2 regions of the Pseudomonas sp. Hz4 genome follow, and region 2 is predicted to be linked to the other one. Evidence: predicted binding sites of a transcription regulator. Region 2 holds the regulator's gene; the other holds the start of a gene.
The links. Region 2 encodes sigma-54, which starts transcription at its own class of promoters, with help from an activator protein. Its sites were predicted from a motif close to ANTGGCATNNANNTTGCTNT; they were not measured.
Positions count from the first base shown of each region.

Region 1 (7,142 bases), 580 kb from region 2:
TACCGTGACGGTCGTTCGAAAGAACGCGCCGCCCACGCGCCGGCCGAGGACGCGGTCAACGCTCACCCGTCGATCCGCATCACCCGCGCCGACGGCACCTTTGCGCCTCTGGACATGGGCCGCCTGAACACCATCGTCACCGAAGCGTGCGAAGGCCTTGCAGAAGTCGATGGCGACCTGATCCAGCGCGAAACCCTGAAAAACCTGTACGACGGCGTGGCCCTGACCGACGTCAACACCGCGTTGGTGATGACCGCCCGTACGCTGGTTGAGCGTGAGCCGAACTACTCGTTCGTGACCGCTCGCCTGCTGATGGACACCCTGCGCGCCGAAGGCCTGAGCTTCCTGGAAGTCGCTGAAAGCGCCACTCACCACGAAATGGTCGATCTGTACGCCAAGGCCCTGCCTTCGTACATCGCCAAGGGTATCCAATTCGAATTGCTGAACCCGGTCCTCGCTACCTTTGACCTGGAAAAACTCGGCAAGGCGATCAACCACGAGCGCGATCAGCAGTTCACGTACCTGGGCCTGCAAACCCTGTACGACCGTTACTTCATCCACAAGGACGGTATCCGCTTCGAACTGCCGCAAATCTTCTTCATGCGTGTGGCCATGGGCCTGGCGATCGAAGAGAAGAACAAAGAAGACCGTGCGATCGAGTTCTACAACCTGTTGTCGTCCTTCGACTACATGTCGTCGACGCCGACCCTGTTCAACGCCGGCACCCTGCGTCCACAGCTGTCGAGCTGCTACCTGACCACCGTGCCGGATGACCTTTCGGGCATCTACCACGCGATCCACGACAACGCCATGTTGTCCAAATTCGCAGGCGGCCTGGGCAACGACTGGACGCCGGTTCGTGCGCTCGGTTCGTACATCAAGGGCACCAACGGCAAATCCCAGGGCGTTGTTCCGTTCCTGAAAGTGGTGAACGACACCGCGGTAGCCGTTAACCAGGGTGGCAAGCGCAAAGGCGCTGTCTGTGCCTACCTGGAAACCTGGCACATGGACATCGAAGAGTTCATCGAGCTGCGCAAGAACACCGGTGATGATCGTCGTCGTACCCACGATATGAACACCGCCAACTGGATCCCTGACCTGTTCATGAAGCGCGTCTTCGATGACGGCCCGTGGACCCTGTTCTCGCCGTCCGAAGTTCCGGATCTGCACGACCTGACCGGCAAGGCCTTCGAAGAGCGTTACGAGTACTACGAAGCCCTGTCCCAGTACCCAGGCAAGATCAAGCTGTTCAAGACCATCCAGGCCAAAGACCTGTGGCGCAAAATGCTGTCCATGCTGTTTGAAACCGGCCACCCATGGCTGACCTTCAAAGACCCGTGCAACCTGCGCAGCCCGCAGCAGCACGTCGGCGTGGTTCACAGCTCGAACCTGTGCACCGAGATCACCTTGAACACCAACAAGGACGAGATCGCCGTTTGCAACCTGGGCTCAATCAACCTGCCGAACCACATCACCAACGGCAAGCTCGACACCGCCAAGCTGGAACGCACCGTGAACACCGCCGTTCGCATGCTCGATAACGTTATCGACATCAACTACTACTCGGTGCCACAAGCGAAGAACTCCAACTTCAAGCACCGTCCGGTCGGTCTGGGCATCATGGGCTTCCAGGATGCTTTGTACCTGCAGCACATTCCTTACGGTTCCGACGCTGCCGTCGAGTTCGCCGACAAGTCGATGGAAGCGGTCAGCTACTACGCGATCCAGGCTTCCTGCGACCTGGCCGACGAGCGCGGCGCTTACGAGACGTTCCAGGGTTCGCTGTGGTCCAAAGGCATCCTGCCGCTGGATTCGCAACAGATCCTGATCGAGCAACGTGGCCAGAAGTACATCGACGTTGACCTGAACGAATCCCTGGACTGGGCACCGGTTCGCGCCCGTGTTCAGAAAGGCATTCGTAACTCCAACATCATGGCCATCGCACCGACCGCGACCATCGCCAACATCACTGGCGTCTCGCAGTCGATCGAACCGACCTACCAGAACCTCTACGTGAAATCGAACCTGTCGGGCGAATTCACCGTGATCAACCCGTACCTGGTTCGCGACCTGAAGGCTCGCGGTCTGTGGGACTCGGTCATGATCAACGACCTGAAGTACTACGACGGTTCGGTTCAGCAAATCGAGCGCATCCCGCAAGAACTCAAAGAGCTCTACGCGACTGCCTTCGAAGTGGACACCAAGTGGATCGTTGACGCGGCCAGCCGCCGTCAGAAGTGGATCGACCAGGCTCAGTCCCTGAACCTGTACATCGCCGGCGCTTCGGGCAAGAAGCTGGACGTGACTTACCGCATGGCTTGGTACCGTGGCCTGAAAACCACTTACTACCTCCGTGCCCTGGCCGCGACCAGCACCGAGAAGTCGACCATCAACACCGGCAAGCTGAACGCTGTTTCCAGCGGTGGCAACCACGGTGAAGATTCGGTCCTGGCAGCGCCTGCCGGTCCTGCTCCAGTACCGAAGGCTTGCGCCATCGACGAGCCGGATTGCGAAGCTTGCCAATAAGCTGAGCCGGTAGGCGCCGCGAGGCGCTTACTCGAAACCCCCGACAGGCCTCTGGTTTGTCGGGGGTTTTCTTTTGCCTCACCTTTGATCTCGCCCACAAAAAGCCCCTCTTTCGAGGGGCTCTTTGTGCCGCGCTATCAACCCACCCGCATCAGGTCATCTGAATGATGGTCTGCATGATGGTGCTTTGGGTAGAGATGGTTTTGGCGTTCGCCTGGTAGTTGCTTTGCGCCTTGATCAGGTCGACCAGTTCATTGGTCAGGTTGACGTTGGACTCTTCCAGGGAGTTGGAGGCGACCGAACCCAGGGTGCCGGTTTCCGGCGCATCGTAGCCCGGGATCCCTGACGCGTAGGTTTCTTTCCAGCTGGTACCGCCGACAGGCTGCAGGCCTTGCTCGTTGGTGAAGCTGGCGAGGGAGATCTGGCCGATAGGCTTGGTCTGGTTGTTGCTGAAGTTAGCCAGCAACACACCGCTACCGTCGATGGTCAGGTTGGTGATCTGGCCAGTGGCGTAACCGTTCTGCGCAGGAATCGAACGCGCGGTATCAGCGTTGAACTGCGTGGTGTTGGTCATCGCGATGGTCACGCCCGCCGGGTTGGCGGCAGCGCCGTTGGCTGTCCAGACGCCGGCGGTCACAGTGCCCGGAATCCAGCCGGTGATCTTCAGGTCAGGGCTGACGATCGGTATCGGCGTGGCCGGAGTAGTTACCGACACCAGCTTGCCTGACGTGTCGAACGTCATGGTCGAAGGAACCGGAGCGGTAGCGGCAACAGCAGGGTTGCTGCCATCCGGGTTGCGACCATCGATCAGGGTGTAGGTATCCCACGTGTTGGCCCCAGTCTTGACCATGTATTGATCCATGGTGTGCTGGTTACCCTGACTGTCGAAAATCGGGGTGCTGAACTGCTTGGTGAAGGTTTCCGACTTGGTCGGGTCGAACTTGTTGGTGGCAACAAGCTGGTCGATCACCGGAGCCGAGGAATTCAGGTTGATGGTCGACGACACAGTGCTGGTGGATTTTGGCGCCAGGTTGGAGGTGTCGATGCGCAGGTCGGTCAACACACCGTTCTGGATCTTGCCATTGGCATCCACACCGTAGCCTTGTAGACGCGAAGTGCCGTCGGTGTTGGTGACGTAACCGTCCTTGTCGACCTTGAACGTGCCGGCACGGGTGTAGGACAGCGAACCGCTGTTGTTCAGTACGAAGAAGCCGGAGCCGTTGATGCCCATGTCCAGCACGTTACCGGTGTTGCTGATATCGCCCTGGGTGAACTGCTGGGAAACGTTGGCCAGACGCACACCGTTACCGGTGGTCTTGCTGCCGGAACCCAGCTTGGACGCCGAGTAGACGTCTTCGAATTCTGCACGGGACGATTTGAAACCGGTGGTCGCGACGTTGGCGATGTTGTTACCGGTCACGTCCAGTTGTTTGTTGGCTGCATAGAGACCGCTAAGGCCGATATTGAAAGACATATTCCACTCCTTTATGCCGTGTTAGTCGGCTCTACATACCAATGGTTTTAACTTTGGACAGGGCGATGCTGCCCAGCCCGGCCAGATTGAGCATCAACTCACCGCCGGTCTGGCTGATGGTCACGCTGTTGACCGTTGCTGGCAGGTTGGTGATCAGCGATACCGCCTGGCTATCGATGGTCGTCGATGCCGCGAAGGAGTAAGTGCCCGACGTCAGGGTGTTACCCGCAGAGTCCTTGCCGTCCCAGATGAAGCTGGAATTGCCGGCTGCCTGAGCCCCTTGATCGATGGTGCGAATAAGCTTTCCCTCCGCGTCCGTGATCTTCACCGTAACTCCCGCCACCGACGCCGGGAGCACAACCTCACCGCTAAACGACTTCGAGGTATCGACCACGGCTTTGCTTCCCGGTGCGATGACCGAGCGCCCCACCAGCGACGAGGCTTGCAACGCCTGCGACGAGCTGTTGCTGGCGGCAATGTTGCTCACGGTGGTGTTGAGCGTAGTGATCCCTTCCAGGCTACTGAACTGCGCCAACTGAGCCACGAACTCACCGTTGTCCTGCGGTTCGAGCGGGTTCTGGTTTTTCAGCTGGGTTACCAGCAACTGCAGAAAAGCGTCCTTGCCCAGGGCCTTCTTGCCGGTGGCGCTGTTAGTCGCGGACGCCAGGCCATCGGCGCTGGTGTTGGTCTTGATCGAGGAATTGGCCAGGATGTCGTTGAGGCTCAAACTACTGGTGGTATCGGTAACACTCATCTGAGTCGCCCCTTATTACTGACCGAGGGTCAGGACCTTCTGCATCATGGTTTTGGCGGTGTTCATCATTTCGGCGTTGGTCTGGAACGAGCGGCTCGCGGAAATCATGTCGGCCATTTCTTCCACCACGTTGACATTTGGGTAGTAGACGTAGCCCTTGCCGTCGGCCGCCGGATGGTTCGGCTCGTAGCGCGCCTCAAGGTTGCTCTGGTCTTCGACCACGCCAAGCACTTGCACGCCTTGACCGGCCGCGTCCTGGCTCTGGAACAGCGAATCGCTGCCGCCGCTCTGACCGCCCTGGAACATGGTGGCAAATACCGGGTGCCGTGCACGGTAGGTCTGGTCGATGCTCGAGGAGACGGTCTCGGCGTTGGCGATGTTACTGGCGACGGTGTTCAAGCGAGTGGTCTGGGCACTCATGCCGCTACCGGCAATGTTGAAAACACTGGATAGAGACATGGCTTACTCTCCGCGCAGGGCTGATACCAGCCCTTTGAATTTGCTGTTGAGCAGGGTGAAGCTGGCCTGGAAGCCGACGGCGTTTTCCGCGTAGTTCGACTGCTCAAGCTGGGCGTCCACGGTGTTCTGGTCGATCGACGGTTGCATCGGCGTGCGATACAGCAGCGACTCGCCGCCATTGCCCAGGCCTTCGGCTTCGATATGACGGTTATTGGTCATGTTCAAGGCGAAAGAACCGCTTTTGGTTTTCTCGTTCTGCTCGGCGAGCACTTTCGAGAAGTCCAGATCCCGAGCCTTGTAGTTCGGGGTGTCGGCGTTGGCGATGTTGTTGGCCAGGACTTCGGCACGCTGAGCGCGGTAGCCCAGGGCTTGTTCGTGGATACCGAGCGCTTTATCGAAGCTGATGCTCATGTCGGGAAACCTTCGGGTGACCTGATTGTTCGTACTATGGACATAGCAAGCGTCGTGCCAATAAAAAAAAGGCTGTAAACCGGGGCTTTGCGGGCAATGGCAACGTGGCAATGCCAGAAAAGCGGCAACCGATTTCCGCCGCCTGCCGCTTTTCTGCCGCTCGCCTCCAAAATACGCAGGCAAAAAAAACGGGAGCCCCTGAGGACTCCCGTTTTTTTATACCGTCAACGAATCACTTTGCCTGGTAAATGATCCCCGGGCTGCACTGGACCATCTGGTAATGGTCCGGCAAACCGTTCAGCGCCTCGGAAGCACCGAGAAACAGATAACCGCCAGGCTTCAACGTGCTGTGGATGCGCAACAGGATGTCCTTCTTCACCTCGGCGGAGAAGTAGATCAGCACGTTGCGGCAGAACACGATATCGAACTTGCCGAGGCTCGCGTAGCTGTCCAGCAGGTTGAACGAGCGAAACTCCACCCGGCTCTTGATCGGCGCCTTGATCGCCCAGCGCCCCGGCCCTTTCGGGTCGAAGTAACGCTGAAGACGCTCGGGCGACAGACCACGGCCGATGGCCAGGCTGTCGTACTCGCCGGTCTTGCAGTTGGTCAGCATGGTGCCGGACAGGTCGGTGGCAACGATTTGCACGCCCATCTTCAACTGGCCCATGTTTACGCGCTCGAACTCATCGATCGACATCGACAGCGAATACGGTTCCTGACCCGACGAACACGCCGCCGACCAGATCCGCAGACGCTGGCCAGGGGCGGCCTTGATCGCGGCGGGCAGCACCTTGTTCTTCAAGACTTCAAACGGATAGGTGTCACGAAACCACAGGGTTTCGTTGGTAGTCATGGCATCCACCACCATCTCGCGCAAACCGCTGCGCGGCTGGGTCTGGATGCGCTGGACCAGCTCACCCAGGGACTTGATGCCTTGCAGTTCCATCAGTTTGTTGAGACGGCTCGAGACCAGGTATTGCTTGTTTTCACCGAGCAAAATGCCACAGGCTTTTTCCAGGAAGACCCGGAACTGTTCGAAATCCAAATTACCCGTAGACAAAGATACCGCCTCTTAAATCGTGTTAACTGCCAGGGGCAAAAGGCCCCTAGCTGATGTCTGCTGCTTTGATCCGGTTGACTACCCGGGATGCCAGGTCATCAGGACGGAATTTGGCAAGGAAGTCATCGGCACCGACCTTCTTGACCATCGCCTGATTGAATACACCCGACAACGAAGTATGCAGGATGATGTGAAGCTTTTGCATGCGAGGGTCGCTGCGGATCTCGGCCGTAAGGGTGTACCCGTCCATCTCCGGCATCTCGATGTCGGAAATCATCATCAGGAACTCTTCTTCCGGCTTCTTGCCCTCGTCGACCAGCTTGCGCAGGTAATCCAGCGCTTGCCGACCGTCGTTCAACGCCACCACTTCGACACCGACCGTCTGCAGGCAACGGGTCACCTGCTTGCGCGCCACCGATGAGTCATCGACCGTCAGTACTCGCAAGGAAAGCGCCTTG
Region 1 covers NZ_CM142719.1:1,780,860-1,788,001, reverse strand. The annotation lists gene ACYZTR_RS07995 (ribonucleoside-diphosphate reductase subunit alpha) at 1-2,526, shown strand, start outside; gene flgE (flagellar hook protein FlgE) at 2,678-4,000, opposite strand; gene flgD (flagellar hook assembly protein FlgD) at 4,032-4,754, opposite strand; gene flgC (flagellar basal body rod protein FlgC) at 4,770-5,213, opposite strand; gene flgB (flagellar basal body rod protein FlgB) at 5,217-5,624, opposite strand; gene cheR (protein-glutamate O-methyltransferase CheR) at 5,857-6,684, opposite strand; gene ACYZTR_RS07965 (chemotaxis protein CheV) at 6,731-7,142, opposite strand, start outside.
Region 1: the regulator sigma-54 is predicted to act here: its motif matches at 5,667-5,686, upstream of flgB (flagellar basal body rod protein FlgB).

Region 2 (7,142 bases):
CGGAAGGTCTGGTAATCGCGCTGGTATTGGCCGGGGCAGGGATGTCGCGGGTCAAGGCGTTCCTGATGGGTGCTGCATCAGGTCTGGTTGAACCGGTCTTCGCGCTGTTGTGCGCTTGGCTGGTGAGCCTGGCCGAATTGTTGTTGCCCTTGGGGTTGGCACTGGCGGCCGGGGCAATGTTGCTGGTAGTCACCCATGAAGTCATTCCCGAGTCGCGCCGCAATGGGCACGACAAGCTTGCAAGTCTTGGGCTGCTGATCGGGTTTTGCTTGATGATGGTGATGGATACAGCGCTCGCCTAGGCGAGCGTTACTCGCCTTCGCCGAAGTAGTCGTTGATCAAAGCCACCAATGCCTGCAGCGCCTCATCAGCCTTTTCGCCTTCGGTACTCAGGTAGATCCTGGTGCCCTTGCCAGCCGCCAACATCATCATTGCCATGATGCTTTTACCGTCGACCGTGGATTCCGGCGTGCGTCCTACTCTGATCGTGCAATCCTTGAACTCACCGGCGACGCCAACGAATTTTGCAGAAGCGCGGGCATGCAGGCCCAGCTTGTTGATGATTTCAATTTCCAGAGCAGGCATCGCGGTGTGAATCCTTTAGCTGAGGTCGCGGTGGCGAACCTGGACGTTCTTCAGGGATTTTTGCAGGGCCTGGCCCAGACGTTCGGTCAGGTACACGGAACGGTGATGTCCGCCGGTGCAGCCAATGGCAATGGTGACATAAGCGCGGTTACTGGCGGCAAAGCGTGGCAGCCATTTAAGCAAGTATGTGGAAATGTCCTGGTACATCTCTTCGACATCCGGCTGTGCCGCCAGGTACTCGGCGACCGGTTGATCGAGCCCGGAATGATCGCGCAACTCCGGCTTCCAATAGGGATTGGGCAGGCAACGCACGTCGAACACCAGATCAGCGTCCACCGGCATGCCACGCTTGAAACCAAAAGACTCCACCAGAAACGCAGTACCGGGCTCCGGCTGGTTCAGCAGGCGCAGCTTGATGGTATCGCGTAGCTGATACAGGTTCAGGCTGGTGGTGTTTACTTTGAGATCGGCGAGGTCGGCAATCGGCCCGAGCAGGCTGGTTTCATCGTTGATGGCTTCGGCCAGCGAGCGATTGGCATTGCTCAGCGGGTGCCGTCGGCGGGTTTCCGAGAAGCGTTTGAGCAAGGTTTCTTCGTCGGCGTCCAGATAAAGCACATCACACTGGATATGCCGGCTGCGCACTTCTTCCAGCAGCTCGGGAAACCGCGACAAGTGACTTGGCAAGTTGCGCGCATCGATAGACACGGCAACCAGCGGTTGTGCCAGCTCGGTGTGAATCAACGCGCGTTCGGCCAGTTCCGGCAGCAGGCCGGCGGGCAGGTTGTCGATGCAGTAGTAGCCGTTGTCCTCGAGGACATCGAGCGCGGTACTTTTACCTGAGCCGGAGCGGCCACTGACGATGATCAAACGCATGATTAGTGACCGTTTTGCTCGTCCAGGACAACCTGATACAAGGCTTCATTGCTCGGAGCGCTGCGCAGTTTTTCGCGCACTTCCTTGCGATCGAGCATGCTGGCGATCTGGCGCAGTAGCTCCAGGTGCGCGTCGGTGGCCGCCTCCGGGACCAGCAGAACAAACAGCAGGTCAACCGGGGCGCCGTCGATGGCGTCGAAATCGATAGGGGCGTCGAGGTGCATCAAGGCGCTGATGGGCGAGTTGCAGCCCTTCAGGCGACAGTGGGGGATGGCGATGCCGTTGCCAAAACCGGTGGAACCGAGTTTTTCACGGGCGACCAGACTCTCGAAGACATCCTGCATCGCCAAATCCGGCACTTCGCGGTGGATAAGGTTGGCAATTTGCTCGAGGGCTTTCTTTTTGCTGCCGCCCGGCACGTTCACGAGGGAACGGCCGGGGGTCAGGATGCTTTCAAGTCGGATCATGGGTTGGGAGTGTTAACGACCGGTTGCGCCCTGGAGGAGGCTCTGGGTCTTTTCCTTATGCTTTTTGAGTTGTTTATCCAGCTTGTCGGTCAGTGCGTCGATCGCCGCGTACATATCGGTATGCTCCGCGTTGGCGACCACTTCATTGCCGGGAATATGCAGCGTGGCTTCGATTTTCTGCTTGAGCTTTTCGACCGTCATCGTGACTTGCACGTTGGTGATCTTGTCGAAATGCCTCTCTAATCGTTCGAGTTTTTCGCCGATGTAGGTGCGAAGAGGTTCGGTCACTTCCAGTTGGTGTCCACTGATGTTGACTTGCATACAGCTCTCCTTCGTTGCCAGTGCATAAAGCGGCAGGCAGAAATGCCTGCCACTGGAACGCTGTGGCGTGGCTCTACATCAACCGCTTGCGTTCGCTCGAAGGCGCGATCCCGAGGGATTCGCGGTACTTGGCGACGGTGCGGCGAGCCACCTGAATGCCTTGTGCCTCCAGTAAACCAGCGATCTTGCTGTCACTCAACGGCTTTTTCTGATTTTCCGCGGCAACCAGTTTTTTGATGATCGCTCGGATCGCCGTGGACGAGCATTCACCGCCCTCTGAGGTGCTGACGTGGCTCGAGAAAAAGTATTTCAGTTCATAGATGCCCCGTGGGGTATGCATGAACTTTTGCGTGGTCACCCGTGAAATTGTCGACTCATGCATGCCCACCGCTTCGGCGATGTCATGCAGGACCAGCGGTTTCATGGCTTCGTCGCCGTATTCAAGAAAGCCGCGCTGATGCTCGACGATCTGGGTGGCTACTTTCATCAGGGTTTCATTGCGGCTTTGCAGGCTCTTGATGAACCAGCGGGCCTCTTGCAACTGATTGCGCATGAAGGTGTTGTCGGCGCTGGTGTCGGCGCGTCGCACGAAACCGGCGTATTGAGCGTTGACCCGCAGCCGCGGTACGGATTCCTGGTTCAGTTCCACCAGCCAGCGCTCGTTGTCCTTGCGTACGATCACGTCGGGAACGACGTATTCGGCTTCGCCGGACTCGATTTGCGAGCCTGGACGCGGGTTGAGGCTCTGGACCCGTTCAATCACTTGGCGCAGCTCATCTTCCTTGAGCTTCATGCGACGCATCAGCTGGCTGTAATCGCGGCTGCCGAGCAGGTCGATGTAATCGGTGACCAGGCGTTTGGCCTCGACCAGCCAAGGGGTCTTGACGGACAACTGACGCAATTGCAGCAGCAGGCATTCGCCCAGGTTACGGGCGCCGATGCCAGCGGGTTCGAATTGCTGGATGCGGTGCAGGACGGCTTCGATTTCGTCCAGTTCGATGTCCAGTTCCGGATCGAAGGCTTCGAGAATCTCCTCGAGGGTTTCGTCCAGGTAGCCCTGATTGTTGATGCAGTCGATCAGGGTCACGGCAATCAGGCGATCAGTGTCGGACATCGGTGCCAGGTTCAGTTGCCACAGCAAGTGGCTTTGCAGGCTTTCGCCGGCCGATGTACGGGTGGTGAAATCCCACTCGTCGTCATCGTTGCTCGGCAGGCTGCTGGTGCTGGTCTGGTAGACGTCTTCCCACGCGGTGTCGACGGGCAGTTCGTTGGGAATGCGCTCGTTCCAGTCGCCTTCCTCGAGGTTGTCCACCGTCGGGGCGGTTTCCTGGTAGGAGGGTTCCGAAACATCGGCGTTGGGAGGCTGTTCGGCTTTGTCGGCCAAGGGGTCGGCGTTATCGAAGTCGTCGCCTTCTTCCTGGCGTTCGAGCATCGGATTGGACTCCAGGGCCTCCTGGATTTCCTGTTGCAGGTCCAGGGTCGACAATTGGAGCAGGCGGATGGCCTGTTGCAGCTGCGGTGTCATCGTCAGCTGCTGGCCCATTCTCAAGACTAGCGATGGTTTCATGGCAGGGGCTTAACACCTTATTCGCCGGCGCGCATGCGCCATCCACTACAGGGCGCCGGAGCGCCAAACATAAGCAAATTATATGCCTGAAACTGCAACGTTTGCCTAGAGCGCTGTAACAATAAAAAAGTATTCATTTTTATCGAGACAAGCGCTCGGTCGACTGGCCAGGCACCTCAGTGCTTACAGGCGGAACTCATGACCCAGATACACTTCCTTGACCAAGTCGTTGGCCAGGATGGTGGCAGAGTCACCCTCGGCAATCAGTTGGCCATCGTTGACGATGTAAGCGGTTTCGCAAATATCCAGGGTTTCACGGACGTTGTGGTCGGTGATCAATACGCCAATGCCCTTGGCCTTGAGGTGATAGATGATCTGCTTGATGTCGCCCACCGAAATCGGGTCCACGCCGGCGAACGGTTCGTCGAGGAGGATGAATTTCGGGTTGGTGGCCAGTGCCCTGGCGATTTCCACGCGGCGGCGTTCACCGCCGGACAGGCTCATGCCGAGGTTGTCGCGGATGTGGCTGATGTGGAATTCCTGCAGCAGGCTTTCCAGCTCTTTGCGACGACCGGTCTTGTCGAGTTCCTTGCGGGTCTCGAGGATGGCCATGATGTTGTCGGCTACCGAGAGTTTGCGGAAAATCGATGCTTCTTGCGGAAGATAGCCGATACCGGCCTTCGCACGACCGTGCATAGGCTGGTGGCTGACATCCAGGTCATCAATCAGTACCCGGCCCTGATCGGCCTGTACCAGGCCGACAATCATGTAGAAACAGGTGGTCTTGCCGGCGCCGTTGGGACCCAGCAGGCCGACGATCTGACCGCTGTCGATCGACAGGCTGACGTCGCGCACGACTTGGCGGCTCTTGTAGCTCTTCGCCAAGTGCTGAGCTTTCAGAGTTGCCATTACGGGGCCTTTTGCTCTTCGGTTTTCTTTTTCGGCTGGATCACCATGTCGATCCGCGGACGCGACTCGGTGACCTTGCTGCCCGTAGCGCGACCGGCGCTGGCGAGCTTTTTGTTGGTGTCATAGACGATTTTTTCGCCCTGGGTCACGTTGCCGTCCTTGTCGATGACTTTGGCGCGGTCGATCAGCACGACACGGTCTTGCGAGGCGTGGTACTGGATAGTGACGCCATAGCCTTGAACCGGCTTTGTATCGCCTGCCGTTTGCAGTTGCTCGAAGTAGGCGAGGTTGCCCACCGAAGTCACTACGTCGATATCGCCGGCTGGGGTGCGGGTCATGGTCACCGTATTGCCGGTGACCTTCATCGAGCCCTGGGTGATGATCACGTCACCTTTATAGGTGGCAATGCCGTTCTTGTCGTCCAGTTGGGCATCGTCCGCCTGGATGCGGATAGGCTGCTGTTGATCGTCCGGCAGAGCCCAGGCGCTCACGCTTCCCAGTGCTGCGCTCAGGCCGAGCAAAATAGGGAGGGTTTTAACGAACCTCATACTGTCCTCTTACGTTCGATAGCAGGTGTATCCTGCTTTCTTTCAAATACGCTTTCATTCCCTTGCCAGTCGACACACCACCAGCGCCGTCGATTCTAACGGGTTGCTCGGTCTGCGCATATTGCTGCTGCGGGAACACTGTCATGCGGGTGGTGGTAATCAGAGTCTTGCGGTTTTTCTCGTCGAAGCGCGTGATGCGCACCGAGTCAATCAGTTCGACCTGAGTGCCGTCGGGGTTCACTTCGCCGTGCTCGCTCTGGACGTGCCAGGGAAACTCGGTGCCGCGGAACAGGTTCAGGTCGGGATTGGTCAACAGCGTCACTTCGGTCGCTTTCAGGTGTTCAACCTTGTCGGACGTCATTTCGTATTGCAGTTTACCGTCCGGCAGGTACTGCACGCTGTGGGCGTTGACCGCGTAATAGTCGATTGCGGTTTCATCGACCTTTGCCACTGGCTGGTCGAGGAAGCGTTCCGGGCTGATGTTCCAGTAGCCGACCGCCGCGAATATCGCTGCGATGCAACCGAATACCAGGAATTTGCGAATCTTTTTACTCAGCATGGTTGGCTCACAGGTACGCGGCGTTGGCCGCATCGAGGTGGCCCTGGGCGCGCAGGATCAATTCGCAGAATTCGCGAGCGGCACCCTCGCCACCACGAGCCTGGGTGATGCCGTGGGCGTGTTCACGGACGAAACTGGCAGCGTTGGCCACCGCCATGCCCAGGCCGACGCGGCGAATCACCGGCAGGTCCGGCAGGTCGTCGCCGAGATAGGCGACTTGCTCATAGCTTAGTTTGAGTTGGGCAAGAAGCTCGTCGAGCACCACCAGTTTGTCTTCGCGCCCCTGGTACAGGTGTGGAATGCCGAGGTTCTTCGCTCGTCGCTCGACCACCGGGGTCTTGCGGCCGCTGATGATAGCGGTCTGCACGCCGGCTGCCATCAACATCTTGATGCCTTGTCCGTCGAGGGTGTTGAAGGTCTTGAATTCGCTGCCGTCTTCGAGGAAGTACAGGCGTCCGTCAGTCAGTACGCCATCGACGTCGAAAATCGCCAGCTTGATGTTCTTGCCGCGTTGCAACAGGTCGGTGCTCATCACATTACTCCTGCGCGCAGCAGATCGGACAGGTTGAAGGCGCCGATCGGTCGGTCCTCCTTGTCCACCACCACCAGCGCGTTGATTCGATGGTCTTCCATGATTTTCAGAGCCTCGGCCGCGAGCATCTCGGGACGGGCGGTCTTGCCGTGAACGGTCATGACCTCGTCGATGGTCGCGTGATGGATATCGATGGCACGGTCCAGGGTGCGGCGCAGGTCGCCGTCGGTGAAGATCCCGGCGAGTTTGCCATCGGCTTCAAGGATCGCGGTCATGCCCAGGCCCTTTCGGGTCATTTCCATCAATGCGTCCTTGAGCAGAGTGCCGCGTTGAACGTGCGGCAGCTCTCGCCCTGCGTGCATGACATTTTCCACTTTCAGCAGCAGGCGTCGGCCAAGCGCGCCACCGGGGTGGGAAAAGGCGAAATCTTCAGCGGTAAAGCCGCGGGCTTCCAGCAGCGCAACGGCCAGGGCGTCGCCCATGACCAGCGCGGCAGTGGTCGACGAGGTCGGTGCCAGGTTAAGCGGGCAGGCTTCGTGCTCGACGCGCACGTTGAGGTTGACCTCGGCAGCCTTCGCCAGTGGTGATTCAGGGTTGCCGGTCATGCTGATCAATTGAATGCCCAGACGCTTGATCAGTGGCAGCAAGGTAACGATTTCATTGGTGGAGCCGGAGTTCGACAGCGCCAGGATGATGTCGTCGCGGGTGATCATGCCCATGTCGCCATGGCTGGCTTCGGCCGGGTGCACGAAAAAGGCCGTGGTGCCGGTGCTGGCCAGGG
Region 2 covers NZ_CM142719.1:1,199,643-1,206,784, forward strand. The annotation lists gene ACYZTR_RS05300 (ZIP family metal transporter) at 1-302, shown strand, start outside; gene ACYZTR_RS05305 (HPr family phosphocarrier protein) at 310-585, opposite strand; gene rapZ (RNase adapter RapZ) at 601-1,458, opposite strand; gene ptsN (PTS IIA-like nitrogen regulatory protein PtsN) at 1,461-1,925, opposite strand; gene hpf (ribosome hibernation-promoting factor, HPF/YfiA family) at 1,938-2,246, opposite strand; gene ACYZTR_RS05325 (RNA polymerase factor sigma-54) at 2,320-3,813, opposite strand; gene lptB (LPS export ABC transporter ATP-binding protein) at 3,997-4,722, opposite strand; gene lptA (lipopolysaccharide transport periplasmic protein LptA) at 4,722-5,270, opposite strand; gene lptC (LPS export ABC transporter periplasmic protein LptC) at 5,257-5,829, opposite strand; gene ACYZTR_RS05345 (KdsC family phosphatase) at 5,837-6,361, opposite strand; gene ACYZTR_RS05350 (KpsF/GutQ family sugar-phosphate isomerase) at 6,361-7,142, opposite strand, start outside.